DNA from 2 places in the Anoxybacillus sp. MB8 genome. Region 2 is predicted to be linked to the other one. Evidence: a T-box and tRNA genes for the amino acid it is inferred to sense, from the RefSeq annotation. Region 2 holds a T-box; the other holds one or more tRNA genes.
The links. A T-box is a leader RNA that pairs with one kind of tRNA and senses whether it is charged. The one in region 2 lies ahead of EKC99_RS02060 (valine--tRNA ligase), so its partner is inferred to be a tRNA-Val.
Positions count from the first base shown of each region.

Region 1: it encodes a tRNA-Val, which carries the amino acid that the T-box ahead of EKC99_RS02060 (valine--tRNA ligase) is inferred to sense. The anticodon was not compared.

Region 1 is NZ_RXXX01000020.1:22,775-30,425, reverse strand. Features, by position in the region: partial or broken gene EKC99_RS08745 (type I restriction endonuclease subunit R) at 1-120, opposite strand, end outside; gene EKC99_RS08740 (restriction endonuclease subunit S) at 117-1,370, opposite strand; gene EKC99_RS08735 (type I restriction-modification system subunit M) at 1,360-2,844, opposite strand; gene EKC99_RS08730 (RpnC/YadD family protein) at 3,107-3,934, opposite strand; tRNA gene EKC99_RS08725 (tRNA-Val) at 4,081-4,153, opposite strand; gene EKC99_RS08720 (hypothetical protein) at 4,256-4,888, opposite strand; gene EKC99_RS08715 (HD domain-containing protein) at 5,006-5,542, shown strand; gene metC (cystathionine beta-lyase) at 5,563-6,702, opposite strand; gene EKC99_RS08705 (methionine biosynthesis PLP-dependent protein) at 6,706-7,651, opposite strand, start outside.
Region 2 is NZ_RXXX01000003.1:68,277-75,927, reverse strand. Features, by position in the region: gene EKC99_RS02065 (bifunctional folylpolyglutamate synthase/dihydrofolate synthase) at 1-256, opposite strand, end outside; gene EKC99_RS02060 (valine--tRNA ligase) at 319-2,943, opposite strand; T-box leader at 2,985-3,207, opposite strand; gene EKC99_RS02055 (hypothetical protein) at 3,341-3,532, shown strand; gene EKC99_RS02050 (protein kinase family protein) at 3,517-4,422, opposite strand; gene EKC99_RS02045 (LysM peptidoglycan-binding domain-containing protein) at 4,438-5,343, opposite strand; gene hemL (glutamate-1-semialdehyde 2,1-aminomutase) at 5,431-6,726, opposite strand; gene hemB (porphobilinogen synthase) at 6,726-7,651, opposite strand, start outside.

The DNA.
Region 1 (7,651 bases), on a different contig from region 2:
CGAATCACGTTCAGACTCAAGAGCTGAGCCTGTGACATGCTCATAGCCCAACTCTTGAAGCTGCTCGATCAAACGTTTTTCTACAAGATTTAACTCATTCCATTCACTTGCGGCGGTCACTGCGACATCACCTCATCATCGACTTTCACACGGACTTTGCCTGTGAGTAGGGTTTGCATTAGGGATTTTTTGATTTTATTAAGTTCATGATATCTCTGAGTTTCAAACGTAAGCTTTAAATCAAATGTTTCAATTATTTTTGCGATTTTTTCTTGCTCTTCAAGCGATGGAAACGGTACTTTAAGATTATTTATATCTCGCAGAAACAAGTTGGCTTGAGCTAACTGGCTTTGATTTAACATCATTTGTTTTTGAAGATTTGGAGACTGGAGTGCATACATCAAAAATTTTGAATTTGTAGTGTTTTTATCTATCTTTACTAATGCAACACTTCGTACTAAACCAAACTTCGTTCCCTTCGGTACAACACATACTCTTCCTATAGTACCAGAACAAGAAATAAGGATATCTCCCTCTTCAGGGTTACATCTTTTTGTTATTTTTTCCAACTCCTCTTGAGAGACGTAATCAACATTGGACAAATCGAGCATATTATTTCTGATATTTCGTGCTGATAAGAGGAGTTCTCCAAATTCTGTACGCTTAGGGGTTTTATGCTCTCCATCCGTAACTTTTAATGCAAAATCCTGTATCTTTAACACTTCCCACTCTTCAGGAATCTCCCCAATCTCCGTCTTTTTAAATTTCGTATGTCCGATTCCCTTTGTCAGCAACTGTTGCATAAGCCCTTTTTTCACTTTTTCTGTTTGCTCGATGATCACTTCGGTTTTCTCAATCGCTTCATCAACAGAAGAAAGAATCGCTGCGATTTTGCGTTGTTCGGAAAGAGAGGGTAACATTATAATTAAATTTTTTAATTTCTCTTTATTCAATGTCTGTCCTTTAACAGCAACATCTAAAGAATCTTTGTAATCTAAATTACTTAAAGCATAATACAAATATTCACTAGAAAACGTATTCTGTTGTTTTGGCAAGAAACCAGCAATCGCCTCATTTGTATATAATCGTCTTTTAGTAATAGCAACTTTTCCAACTGTGAGCTTAAAACTCATTATTACAGTATTTTCTGGCAATAACTTTACGTTTGAGTTTCGTATCCCTTCATCGGTAATCCGTTCTTTAGTGTTTTGAATGTATTTACTTTGTAAATCAGAAATTGAAACCCAAAGATTATCAGTTTTCAGATCCTTATCCCAATATTCCCCTTTCTTTCTCGAAGGAGTACCGCCTATTAAAATATCTGAAATTTCACCTAATTTCACACGTCTCCAATTCAATTCACCCATCATACCCCAACTCCTTCAAATATCCATACATCACCTTTTCAATTTCTTCCCGCTCTTGTTCGAGTTGGCGAAGTTGGCGAAGGGCTTCTGCCACATCGATTTGTTCTTCTTCTTCGGTTGTGTCAATGTAGCGGGCAATGTTTAAGTTGTAGTCGTTTTCTTTTATTTCTTCAAGTGTCACGACACGACTGTATTTCTCCACATCTTTCCATGCATCGTATGTGCTGACGATTTTTTCAATGTCTTCATCACGAAGAACGTTTTGATTTTTTCCTTCTTGATAATCGTGTGATGCGTCAATGAAAAGAACCTTTCCTTTTTTATGCTCTTCTTTGTTTTTGTTGATGATAAGAATACAAGCTGGAATGCCTGTTCCGTAGAAAAGGTTTGCTGGTAAACCGATAATCGCTTCGATTAAATCTTCTTCTAAAATGCCTTGACGGATTTTCCCTTCTGCTCCGCCGCGGAAAAGAACGCCATGCGGCATAACGACTCCCGCTTTTCCTTCATCATTGAGCGTGGCGATCATATGCTGAATAAACGCATAGTCTCCTGCGTTTTTTGGCGGTAAACCAAAGCGGAAACGGTTAAATTCATCTGCTTCTGCTTCTTCACGTCCCCAGTTTTTCAAGCTAAACGGCGGATTGGCGATGACGCGATCATATAATAGAAGCTCGCCGTTTTCGTCTAATAGTTTCGGTTCACGAATCGTATCGCCTTTTTTAATTTCATGGTCACTCAAGCCGTGAAGCAACAAGTTCATTTTACAAATGGCCCACGTATTTAAGTTTTTCTCTTGTCCGTGCAATGTAATGTTGCGTGGATTGCCGCCTTTTTCTTTTATGTAGTCGACCGATTGAATGAGCATTCCACCAGACCCTGCGGTTGGATCGCATACACGCATACCTTCTTCAGGTTTAATCAGTTTGACAATTAATTTAACGACTTGGCTTGGCGTATAAAACTCGCCACCTTTTTTTCCTGCATCGTCAGCAAATTGTTTGATGAGATACTCATACGCACGACCAAGGATATCAGGTTCCGACAAGTTTTCGTTACGTAAGTCAATTTGTGAGAAGTGCTGTACTAATTGAAGAATCGTTTTATCGGATAATTTTTCTTTATCGTTAAAGTCAATATTCGCTAATACCCCTTGTAGGGAAGGGTTTTCATCTTCCAATAGTTCAAAGGCTTTATTAATAACCGCCCCCACGTCTTGGGAATGGGATTGAATATAACTCCAACGTGCTTTTTCAGGTACGAAAAATTGGTGTTCGTCGCGATCATACCAACCGTAATCTTCTCCTTCTTCCCTTTCAATCCGCTCAGCGGTTTCCACAAATACATCATTTAATCGTTTTAAAAACAACATTCCAAAAATATAGTTTTTATAGTCTGACGAATCAATACTACCACGCAATATATTCGCTGATTCCCATAAATGAGATTCAAGTTCTTGTAGCGTTAACTTGCTCATCGTGATGCCTCCATTTTTTCTTGTTCTTTCATCTCTTCCAACTTTAATCATAACAAAAATTCCTATTGTAAACTACTGTCATTTGACAACAATGAATAAGAACATCATGTCTCATATGCCCATATGAAACCCTAGCTATCTGAACATAGCTGGGGTTAAGTTTAGTCCATCATCTTTATGGATTGGTACATTTGTCGTCGATCCCCCGGAGTTTTTGCAAGATTGGAGGCCGACGGCAGCTGTGAAATGATGAACAAATTACTTATTCCTTCTCTAACAACTTCTGTATTTCTTCTTCCGTAAGGTCTGTGACGTTTGCAATATCTTTGACGCTCATTCCTTTTCTCGCCATCGTTTGCACAAGATGCTTCATGCCTTGTCGTTCATACGAAATCATGAGTTCCAACACTTGTTCTTTTTCTTTCGTCTCCATTTCATTCACCTCGCTTCGCGGTTTTCGTTCTTCTTCATCTGATCGTTTCACACATGTTTCAAAAAAGCCAAACAATAATCGTTGTTTCGCTTCGTCTAATTCCAATCGGACAAGCATGCGTAAAAATTGTTTTTTCAGTTCTACTCGTTCACTTTCAGTATATCCCATTTTGCTTAACAGTGCAGCAGCGATTGGATTGTCTTGACGAATGTAGTTTCGCCAGTTTTGTTTACGAAGTTCCAAAGTGAAAAAACGAAAGTCAAGCACGTGGCCAAAAGGAAATTGGAGGGTAAATGTCGCTGGTTCGTCGCGGATCGTATCGTAGCTAAATACAGCAATAGGTACGATGGGTTTGCGGTACTTTTCTAACAAGCGGCTAAAATAAATAAACATTCGTTCAGGAAACGATGGTTGGACGTAGCTTTGGTTTTCGATATGCACGATCACTAACCCGTCTTCCCCTTTCAGCTTCGTTTCGACAAGCAAATCGACACGGTACTTCTCGCCTGCCGTCACATCGGTAAACAGCTCCTCCGATAAAAACGAGACGTGGCGAAAATCGATATGCTCGTGCATGGCTGGGAAAAAGAGAACAATAAATTCCTCAAAAAACGTTTGGATCAACTCTTTAAACAGACGATCGTGGTCAATGGACATATAGTCACCTCGCATACAATCGTTTCGATGTTTTTATTCGACAACATCGACTATTTTCCTGCATACGAAAACATTTGCGTCAGTCGGAAGAAGATGCTGAATACAACGAAAAACCCCGAGCTCTCTAAAAGAACTCGGGGTTGTGATGATTCCGACTGGGCTCGAACCAGCGACCTCCACCCTGTCAAGGTGGCGCTCTCCCAGCTGAGCTACGGAATCGTATGTTGTTGTCCTATCGAACACATTTTTCATTATACTTACCTTCTCTCACATTGTCAAATACTTTTTTAAAAAATTTTTTAGCCATTGCCTAGGCAATGGCTAATGGCGGATAAAGTCGATGTGAGTGCCTTGGAAAAAGCCATCTTTATATTCGTATGTGATAATTAAACTGCCGATGTATTCCCCTTTTTTTCGTTCGAGAAGTAATACGGCTTTCAGCTTTTGTTTATCGAGCGCATATTTTAAAAAGCGGTCGAATGTCGTTTTTACCCCTTTTTGCCCTTCGCGCGCGTACGGAATGAACGCGTGAACGTGATCAATGATGATCTCCGTTCCTTCGTCTGTCTCTTTCATTTTCATGCTTTTTAAAACGACGGTGCGCGGATCTTCGACGATCATTTCTTCTATGCCGTTTTCACGATGGGCAAATACGTGCACTTCGTTTTTATACGTGCCGTTGCCGCGTGCTTTCACGAGAAAAACGACGACATCTTCCTTTCCATCGTCCGTCACATCAACAGAATACAATTGCGGAGTCGCTTTCGGGTCATGGATATGTTCCCATTCCGGAAAAGCATACGTCGCTTTTCCGACGTGAAGCGTAAAATGACGCACCCAATCTCCATCTTCTTTGCCGCATAGTTGCACGTTTGCTTCCTCTAATTTTTTCGTACAAGCATGGCCATTGAACGAAAGCGCCGTCATAACTGATAATAACAATGATAAAAACATACGTATCCTCCATACTTTTTTCACTTAGTATGAAAGAAAAACAGAAAAAATATGTATTGCCTTTCTTAAATAAGACATGGTATGATAATTAGAAAAACAAAAAAGGGGGCATGCACGATGAGACGTGTCACATTAACTGACATCTTCCTTCACCCCATCACCCAAAAATATTTAAAACGTTCAGGCGTCGCACACGCCATCGCTACCGCATATCATGCGTATCGCCTTGCCTTGCAATATGGAGTCAATGTCGATTTAGCGACAAAAGCGGCACTGCTTCATGATATTGGGCATTATGAATGGTACTCTAATGGAACGTGGGACTATGAAACATATAAACAAAACGACATTCATGCGATTAAAGGGGCGGAGCGAGCGCACAAATTGCTTATTCGACTCGGTGAACATCCTCAACATGCGAAAGAAATCGCCCTCGCCATTTTGCTTCATACCGATTCGTATCTTCCAGAAGGAGAGCTAAAACGAAAACCGCTTCAGACGATCGTTAAACTTGCCGATGAAGCAGATGAAGAACCAGGCGGCAAACATCACTATCGCCAAATCGATGACGAACTCGCCTTGAAAAAAATTCAACAACTTGATCGCATGGTCGAACAGCAAATGAAGCGTGATGCGCTCGACCAAATTAGCTAAGGCTAGGCGATGTGCCTAGCCTATACATATGATAACGCCTGTTCCACATCAGCAAGCAAATCATCGGTCGCCTCTAATCCAACACTTAAGCGCAACAAACCGTCCGTAATGCCGCGACGAAGGCGTTCCGCTTTCGGCATCGCCGCATGCGACATTTTTGCCGGATAAGATAAAATCGACTCTACCGCTCCTAAACTAACCGCAAATACCGGAATATGCGCATATTTCACAAACGTCCGCACCGCTTGTTCATTTTCCAATTCAAACGACAACACCGCGCCAAACCCACGCGCTTGATCGCGATGAATGACGTGCCCTTCGTGATGCGAAAGCCCCGGATAATATACGTGCGCCACTTTCGGATGGCGATGTAAAAACTGCGCGAGCTGCATCGCTGAACGGGAAGCGTAATCAAGCCGAACGTGAAGCGTTTTTAGCCCGCGCAGCACAAGCCACGCATCTTGCACGCCGAGCACCGCACCGAACGCATACTGCAACTTCCGAAGCTCTTTCGCTAGTCGCTCATCTTTCACAACCGCAAGTCCAGCGACGACATCGCTATGGCCAGCTAAAAATTTCGTCGCGCTATGGAGCACGACATCGACGCCGAGATCGAGCGGACGCTGCAATAAAGGTGTCGCGAACGTATTATCTAAAAACGTCAAACAACCGTGCGCTTTCGCAAGCTTCACAACCCCGCGAATGTCCGTAATTTTCAGCAGCGGATTTGACGGCGTCTCCATATAAATCACTTTCGTATTCGGACGAATATGGCGCGCTACCGCATCTAAATCGGTCATATCGACAAACGTATATTCAATGCCAAATCGGCTTAATACATCCGTGATGATGCGATACGTTCCGCCATATACGTCATCTGTAATTAACACATGATCCCCTTTTGACAACAACAAAAACGCCGTTGAAATCGCCGCCATGCCTGATGCGAACGCAAAGCCGCTCACTCCTCCTTCCAGCTCCGCGATCGTTTCTTCAAGCGCCTCGCGCGTCGGATTGCCTGTGCGGCTATAATCATATTTTCCAAACGTATCAAAATCAAACTGATGAAACGTCGATGCATGATGAATCGGGACGCTCACCGCGCCCGTTTGCGCATCGATCTGCCATTTATTATGAACGAGTTGCGTTTGCACATCCATTTTTTACACCTCTTTCATGCGTTGAAACGCTTGTGTTAAATCAGCAATTAAATCGTCATGATGTTCAATGCCGACCGAAAAACGTAACAGTCGATTACATACCCCGTTGGCGATACGAACGTCCTCTGGAATATCCATATGCGTTTGCGTCGCTGGATACGTAATAAAACTTTCGACACCGCCTAAACTTTCCGCAAACGTAATAAGCTTTAAGCTTCGTAAAAAGGTATTCACCCACCGTTCGTCGCGCACGCGAAACGACAACATGCCACCTCTCCCTGGATATAGCACATCGGTCACGTCTTCATGTTGTGCTAAAAATTCATAAATCGCTTTTGCATTTTGTTCATGTTGGCGCATGCGAAGCGCGAGCGTTTTCATGCCGCGAATTAACAACCATGAATCAAACGGAGACAGCACCGCTCCGATCGCGTTATGATACATCGCCAATTGCTCGCATAGCGCTTTTCCTTTTGCGACAATGAGCCCCGCAAGCACGTCGTTATGCCCGCCTAAATATTTCGTTGCGCTATGAATGACGATGTCCGCCCCTTTCGTTAATGGCTTTTGCAGTACAGGTGTGTAAAACGTATTATCGACGATAAGAAGCAGCCCATGTTGTTTCGCAAACGCCGCGACCGCTTCAATATCCGCCTCTTGCATGAGCGGATTGGTCGGCGTTTCTAAAAAAATCGCTTTCGTTTTGTCCGTCACATGCGCCTTTACCGCATCTACATCGCGAAAATCGACGTATGTAAACGACAGCCCGTATTTTCTCCACCCTTTTTCAAACAACCGATACGTCCCGCCATATAAATCGGCCGAAACGAGAAAATGATCCCCGCTTTCAAAAAGCGCAAACACCGTTTGAATTGCCGCCATGCCTGAACTACATGCAAACCCTTGATCCCCTTCCTCTAACTGCGCAATCGCCTCCTCGACGATGTGT
Region 2 (7,651 bases):
TAATGCGTTCATTAAATTGTTCAACATAAGGCGATGTAAACGTTCCGACACGATACCCTGCTTCTTGTAATATATGACGTAAAAAACAAACGGTTGAACCTTTTCCATTCGTTCCACCAACATGTATTGCTTTTATGCGGCGTTGTGGATGACCGAGTTTTTCCATCATCCATTCCATTCGTTTCAACCCCGGTTTTACGCCTAATGATAAACGACTATGAATCCAATCAATTGCTTCTTTATATGTGCCAACCATGAAAAATCCCTCCTGTGCAAAATGAAAGACGAACCCAAAGTGGATTCGTCTTCATCATAAAACTATTGCTTTAATTGTGCAAGACGGGCGCGAACAGCTTCACGTTTTTCTATATAGTCGCGCTCTTTTTTCCGCTCCTCTTCGATAACGTGCGCTGGCGCTTTCGCTAAAAAGCCTTCATTGCTTAATTTCTTTTGCACACGCTCGACTTCTTGATCGAGTTTTTGTAACTCTTTTTCGAGGCGTTTCACTTCTTCTTCAATATTAATTAATCCTTCAAGCGGCAAACTGAGTTCCGCGCCTGTCACAACAGCTGTCATCGCTTTTTCAACAGTTGGAATCGCTGTGCCAATCACAAGTTCACTTGGATTGCAGAAACGCTCAATATATGAGCGATTTTTCTCAAGCGTTGCTGCAATTTGCTCATCTTTCGCTTTAATGTGCAACGTAATTGGCTTGCTTAACGGTGTGTTCACTTCAGCGCGAATGTTACGCACCGCGCGAATGATATCAACAAGCAAACGCATTTGTTCAGCTGCTTCATGATTGCTTAGTTCAGGACGAACTTGCGGCCACGGAGCAACTGTAATCGACTCTCCTTCATGCGGAAGCTGTTGCCAAATTTCTTCCGTCACAAACGGCATAAACGGATGAAGGAGGCGCATTGTTTGATCAAGCACATAAGCGAGCACTGAGCGCGTCGTCTTTTTCGCTTGTTCATCTTCACCGTATAACGGTAATTTCGCCATCTCAATATACCAATCGCATAAATCATCCCAAATAAAGTTATATAACACGCGGCCGACTTCGCCAAACTCGTATTTATCTGCAAGTTTTGTCACCGTCTCGATCGTTTCGTTTAAGCGCGTTAAAATCCAATGATCGGCAACCGTTTTTTCACCGTTTAAATCGATGTCATCATACGTGAATCCTTCCATGTTCATAAGCGCAAAACGAGACGCATTCCAAATTTTATTGACGAAGTTCCATGTCGCTTCGACCTTTTCTGTGCTAAAGCGCAAGTCTTGCCCCGGCGCGCTTCCTGTCGCTAAGAAATAGCGAAGCGAATCCGCACCGTACTGATCGATCACATCCATCGGATCGACGCCATTGCCAAGCGATTTACTCATTTTTCGTCCTTGCGCATCACGCACTAATCCGTGAATAAGTACATCTTTAAATGGACGTTTTCCAGTAAACTCTAACGCTTGGAAAATCATGCGCGATACCCAGAAGAAAATAATGTCATAGCCTGTCACGAGCACATCTGTTGGGTAATAGCGATGATAATCTGCCGATGTTTCATCTGGCCAACCCATCGTCGAAAACGGCCAAAGCGCAGAGCTGAACCACGTATCTAATACATCTGGATCTTGCTCCCAATTTTCGATATCTGCTGGTGGCTCGTGGTCTACATACACTTCGCCCGTTTCTTTATGGTACCATGCTGGAATGCGATGTCCCCACCAAAGCTGACGGGAAATGCACCAGTCACGAATATTTTCCATCCAATGTAAGTATGTTTTTTCGAATCGTTCCGGAACGAAATTTACTTTTCCTTCGGTTTTTTGTAGTTCGATGGCAGCTTCAGCAAGCGGCTTCATTTTCACAAACCATTGCGTCGATAAATACGGTTCAACGACTGCACCGCTACGCTCACTATGACCGACTGCATGCATATGTTCTTCAATTTTAAATAGCACGCCTTGTTCTTGTAAATCTTTCACAATTTGTTTACGGCATTCGAAACGATCAAGTCCCTTATATTGAAGGGCGTTGTCGTTCATTGTACCGTCTTCGTTCATCACAAGAATGCGCGGCAAGTTGTGACGGTTGCCGATTTCAAAGTCGTTTGGATCGTGTGCTGGTGTAATTTTGACCGCCCCTGAACCGAACGACATATCGACGTATTCATCACCAACAATCGGAATTTCGCGACCAACGATCGGTAAAATGACTGTTTTTCCGATAAGGTGTTTGTAACGCTCATCTTCCGGATGAACTGCAACTGCTGTATCGCCAAGCATCGTTTCCGGACGCGTCGTTGCCACTTCAATATAGCCAGAACCGTCCGCAAGCGGATAACGCATATGGTATAGCGCACCTTGCACATCTTTGTATACTACTTCAATGTCCGATAGCGCTGTTTTCGTCACCGGATCCCAGTTAATAATATATTCGCCGCGGTAAATGAGCCCTTTTTTATATAACGAAACGAATACTTCCCGCACTGCTTTTGATAGCCCTTCATCAAGCGTGAAGCGCTCGCGCGTATAATCGAGCCCAAGACCGAGCTTCGCCCATTGCGAACGAATATGTCCCGCATATTCTTCTTTCCACTTCCATGTTTCTTCTACAAATCGTTCACGCCCTAAATCGTAGCGTGTTTTTCCTTCATGACGAAGCTTTTCTTCTACTTTCGCTTGCGTCGCAATTCCCGCATGGTCCATGCCCGGAAGCCATAACACGTCGTACCCTTGCATGCGCTTCATGCGTGTAATAATGTCTTGCAACGTCGTATCCCATGCATGTCCTAAATGAAGTTTTCCTGTCACATTTGGCGGTGGAATGACGATCGTAAATGGCTTTTTCGTTTCATCGCTTGTTGCTTCAAAAAACTTCCCTTTTAACCACCATTCATAACGGTTTGCCTCGACAGCACGGTGGTCATATTTTGGCGGTAACATAAAAATCCCTCCTTCACTAAAATAAAAAACTCCCTTCATCCGAAAAGGACGAAAGGAGACTCTTTCGCGGTACCACCTTTTTTCTTAAGCAATGCTTAAGCTCTCAAATCGATAACGGCGATGCACCGGCTTCTTCTACTGTCATTCAAAGAAGCAGCTCTAGGGCGACCTTCCGACGACCACAAACCTAGGAAATCTCGCAGCTATTGATTCCCCTCTCTGCAAGGCGGGTTACGCCGTACTCTTCCCTATCTTCGCTTTTTTCTATTCATACATAATACTATATAAAAATCATACGAATCGTCAATAAGGTTTGCCACATTTTCACTCCTTTATACATATGATAAAAAAGAAAAGCTCCTCGAAGGAGCGAAACATGTAAAAAGGATGTGAGCATATGCGTAAACGTTACAATCCGTACGCTTGGCCACCGTGGCTTAGAAAACTTCGCTTAATTGCTGAACAATGCATCATTCCGATTACTGTTGTTCAAGCGATCCGTACCGTTTTATTTCCAACAACAATCGATGTCATTTTACTCGCTATTTTTATCTTTCTTTCATTCGCTTTACATTACGATTGGATTTGATTTGTTTCCTTTTCTTCCCACTTTCCGATGACATATTCAATGTTTTTCATTTGCCAATACGCTCGTTGCCAAGCAGTTGTCATTTGTAGATGATGTCGCTGTTGTTCGTACTGATGAATGAGATGAACAAACCGATGTGGATCCACAAGTAAATGAAAAAATAAAAGTCGTTCATCTTCTTCAAGCGCTAATGTTTGTTCATATTGTGAAAGCCAATGTACAGCGTCATCACATATCATCGGATACGTATGCAAATATTGTCGGAAAAATAAAAGTAAATCATGAAATGGAGGCGCCCAGCGCGCTTGTTCAAAGCTAATAAAATACGATGTTCCGTCGTCTCGTTCGACATAATGTTGAAACGACGGGCGACCGTGAATATAACAAATGCGAACCGTCTTTTTCTCCCGCATTCGCTCGCGCCACTCATTTAACGTATGTTCAGAAAATGCAATGGCGCGCATGACGTCAAGAAAATGGGTGCAGCATTGTAATTGAAACGGAGACATATACCATTGTTTTTCACATGTTTCTATATAATGAGTCAATGTTTTTTTAGCGTTCTCAAGGGAAAGTTTGCGTTCTTCGTAATACCGCTCGATTTCTGTTTCTGTCGTTTGCATTTCTTTTAACGAATGTTTATGCCATCGCGCCAAATCGTGAAAAAATGACGATGTTGGATCCGTTTTTTCTTTTAACCAAGGCATCATATAATACCATTGCCCATCTCGCTTTTTCGTTTCGTAAATCGGAATGGCAAGCGGGATGCGTAAGCGATGAGCTTGATCGATCGCCTGCCAATGTGCTAAAGATTTCATTCGTTTAAGCGCATATGTTCCTTTTATTGTTTTCCATTTTTCCACATTCTTCTGTTTTTGCACCGTTTTCATCGCCATGCAACCCTTTTACACTTTGCTTGGCGTTGGAATGTATAACAACTGGCCTTCGTGTATATCCGCACCGCTCTCTAAATGGTTTGTACGCAACAACTGTTGGACAGAGACATCGTATCGCTCGGCAATCTTGTCCAACGAATCACCTTGTTGGACAATACAAATTTTCAAACGTGCAAACGCCTGTTCTTCATTTTTGCCGAATAGCTTTGTTAAGTACAAGGCGTTTTCATTTCGTTTTTCGTTCGTATCTCTCCCTTTCATTTCAAGTTGGAACGATTGTTTTTCCTCTTTTTGTTCTTCAGCTCGTTTATCTTCATGTTGCTCATCATCTAATAGCTGTTGTTCAACATGATTACTTTCTTCATGAAACATATAAAACGGTGGAACGTTGACGATACTTCCTTGATCCTCTTCCGTTTCTTCCTGTTGATATACTTCTTCTCTTGCGACCACTTCAAACGGTTCGAAATCGTCTACATTGTATGGCTCCCATTCATCATCTTGGCGATCATCGTCCATTTGAATACCATGAATGGCCACTTCCGCAATAAGACGTAATTCATGTTGCCTTAAATCATAATCAAATGATTCAATCAATACATATACTTGTTCGAGGTCGTCAATTCGCTCTTTCGGTACGGTGACGTCAATCGGAAATTGATGCAAAAATTCACCAACTTGTTCATCGTTTATACGGACATGCTCAACGTAGCGAACGGCTTCAACCGATAGATCGTCCTCTCCATCTTCTTCCCGTTTCGCATACTCCCCTGACAGTTCCAACACCCCGCGAATATACACATAATCTTCTTGTTCCTCAATCGTAATGGTTGGTTGTAGCGAAATCGATAATAACTGATCAACGTGATGTTCACGCCGAAAGGCAATCGCTTCTTCAATTGAAAAACGCAACATGCTCATCTCTCCTTCAACGTCCAAGTCATTTCACATTACTATGATTATGAAGTGGAAAAAAGAAGTATGCATAAAAAAAGCGATGCCTTATAGGCAATCGCTAATTTTCGCAAACGCACGGCGCGCCGCTTCAATTGTCTTTTCGATATCTTCATCGGTATGTGCAGTCGATAAAAACATGCCTTCAAACTGCGACGGTGGCAAGAAAATGCCTTCGTTCGCCATTTCTTGATAATAACGAGCAAATAAGTCTAAATCGGATGTTTTCGCTGTTTCGTAATTGATGACACGCTCATTTGTAAAGAACATGCCGATCATCGAACCAGCTTGGTTAATCGTATGTGGAATGTTATATGCTTTTGCCGCTTCGCTTAATCCTTCCGCTAAGCGATTCGCTTTTTTCTTAAACTGCTCATACGTTTCTGGCGTCAACTGACGCAACGTTTCATACCCTGCTGTCATCGCCATCGGATTTCCTGATAACGTACCCGCTTGATAAATCGGACCGCTCGGCGCAATTTTCTCCATAATATCAGCCCGACCACCATACGCACCGACTGGTAGCCCACCACCGATGACTTTTCCAAGACATGTTAAATCAGGGGTGACACCGTAATATCCTTGGCCGCTATAATAGTCAACACGGAAACATGTCATCACTTCATCAAAAATAAGAAGCGCACCGTATTCGTTCGTCACATCCCGTAAACCTTGTAAGAAGCCTGGCTCTGGCGGAACGACTCCCATGTTTCCTGCAACAGGTTCGACAATAACTGCCGCAATATCTTTACCGAACTTTTCAAACGCATATCGCACACTTTGTAAGTCGTTGTACGGTACAGTAATCGTATGTTGGGCAACTGTTTCCGGCACCCCTGGGCTATCCGGCAAACCGAGCGTCGCAACACCTGACCCTGCTTTAATTAAAAGTGAATCTCCATGACCATGATAACAGCCTTCAAACTTTACAATTTTATTTCGTCCTGTATAACCGCGCGCTAGGCGAAGAGCGCTCATCGTCGCTTCCGTTCCTGAGCTAACCATGCGAATGATTTCAATGGACGGCATGCGCTCCATCACAAGTTTAGCGAGTTCATTTTCGATTAACGTTGGGGCCCCGAAACTTGTTCCCGTTTCTGCTACTCGTTTTAACGCCTCGACAACTTGATCGTTTGCATGACCTAAAATAAGCGGTCCCCACGATAAAACGTAATCAATATATTCGTTTCCATCAATGTCGTAAATTTTTGATCCTTTTCCTCGCGCCATAAAAATCGGATCCATTTTCACCGATTTAAATGCGCGCACCGGGCTATTTACCCCACCAGGCATCAGTTTCACTGCTTCAGCATATGCCGCTTTGGAACGTTCATAGCTACGCATCACTTTTCCCCCTTTAACCAACGAGCAACATCTTTCGCAAAATACGTTAAAATTAAGTCCGCTCCGGCTCGCTTCATGCTCGTTAACATTTCAAGTACAACTGCTTTTTCATCGATCCAACCGTTTTGTTCCGCTGCTTTCACCATCGCATATTCCCCGCTCACGTTGTAAGCAACGATCGGCAAATGGAAATGGTTTTTCAAGTCGCGAATAATGTCTAAATAAGACAGTGCCGGTTTCACCATTAAAAAGTCGGCTCCTTGGTCCACATCTGCTTGCGCTTCACGAAACGCTTCTAGACGATTAGCAGCATCCATTTGGTACGTTTTACGATCCCCGAATTGTGGTGCGCTATGCGCGGCATCACGAAACGGTCCGTAAAATGCAGAAGCATATTTGACCGCATAAGACATGATCGGGACATATGTAAATCCTTCTTCATCTAACGCTTGCCGAATCGCTGTGACAAACCCATCCATCATATTGGACGGTGCGATGATGTCCGCTCCGGCTTTCGCTTGACTTACTGCTGTTTTCGCTAACAATTCGAGCGTATCGTCATTAATAATCGTCCCGTTTTCTACGATACCACAATGGCCATGGCTCGTATAATGGCATAAGCACGTATCAGCAATAACAACAAGTTCAGGAAACGCATCCTTTATCGCACGAATAGCACGTTGAACGATGCCGTGCTCACAATATGCTTGCGAAGCGATGTCATTTTTTTCATTTGGTACACCAAACACGATAATGGAACGAATGCCTAAGTCAACAGCTTCGCTCACATCTTCAAGCGCATAATCGAGCGACTGCTGATACACACCAGGCATGGATGGCACTTCATTTTTTATTTTTTCTCCTTCGATGACAAAAATCGGATAAATGAAATCTTCCGTATGGAGATGTGTTTCACGTACCATAG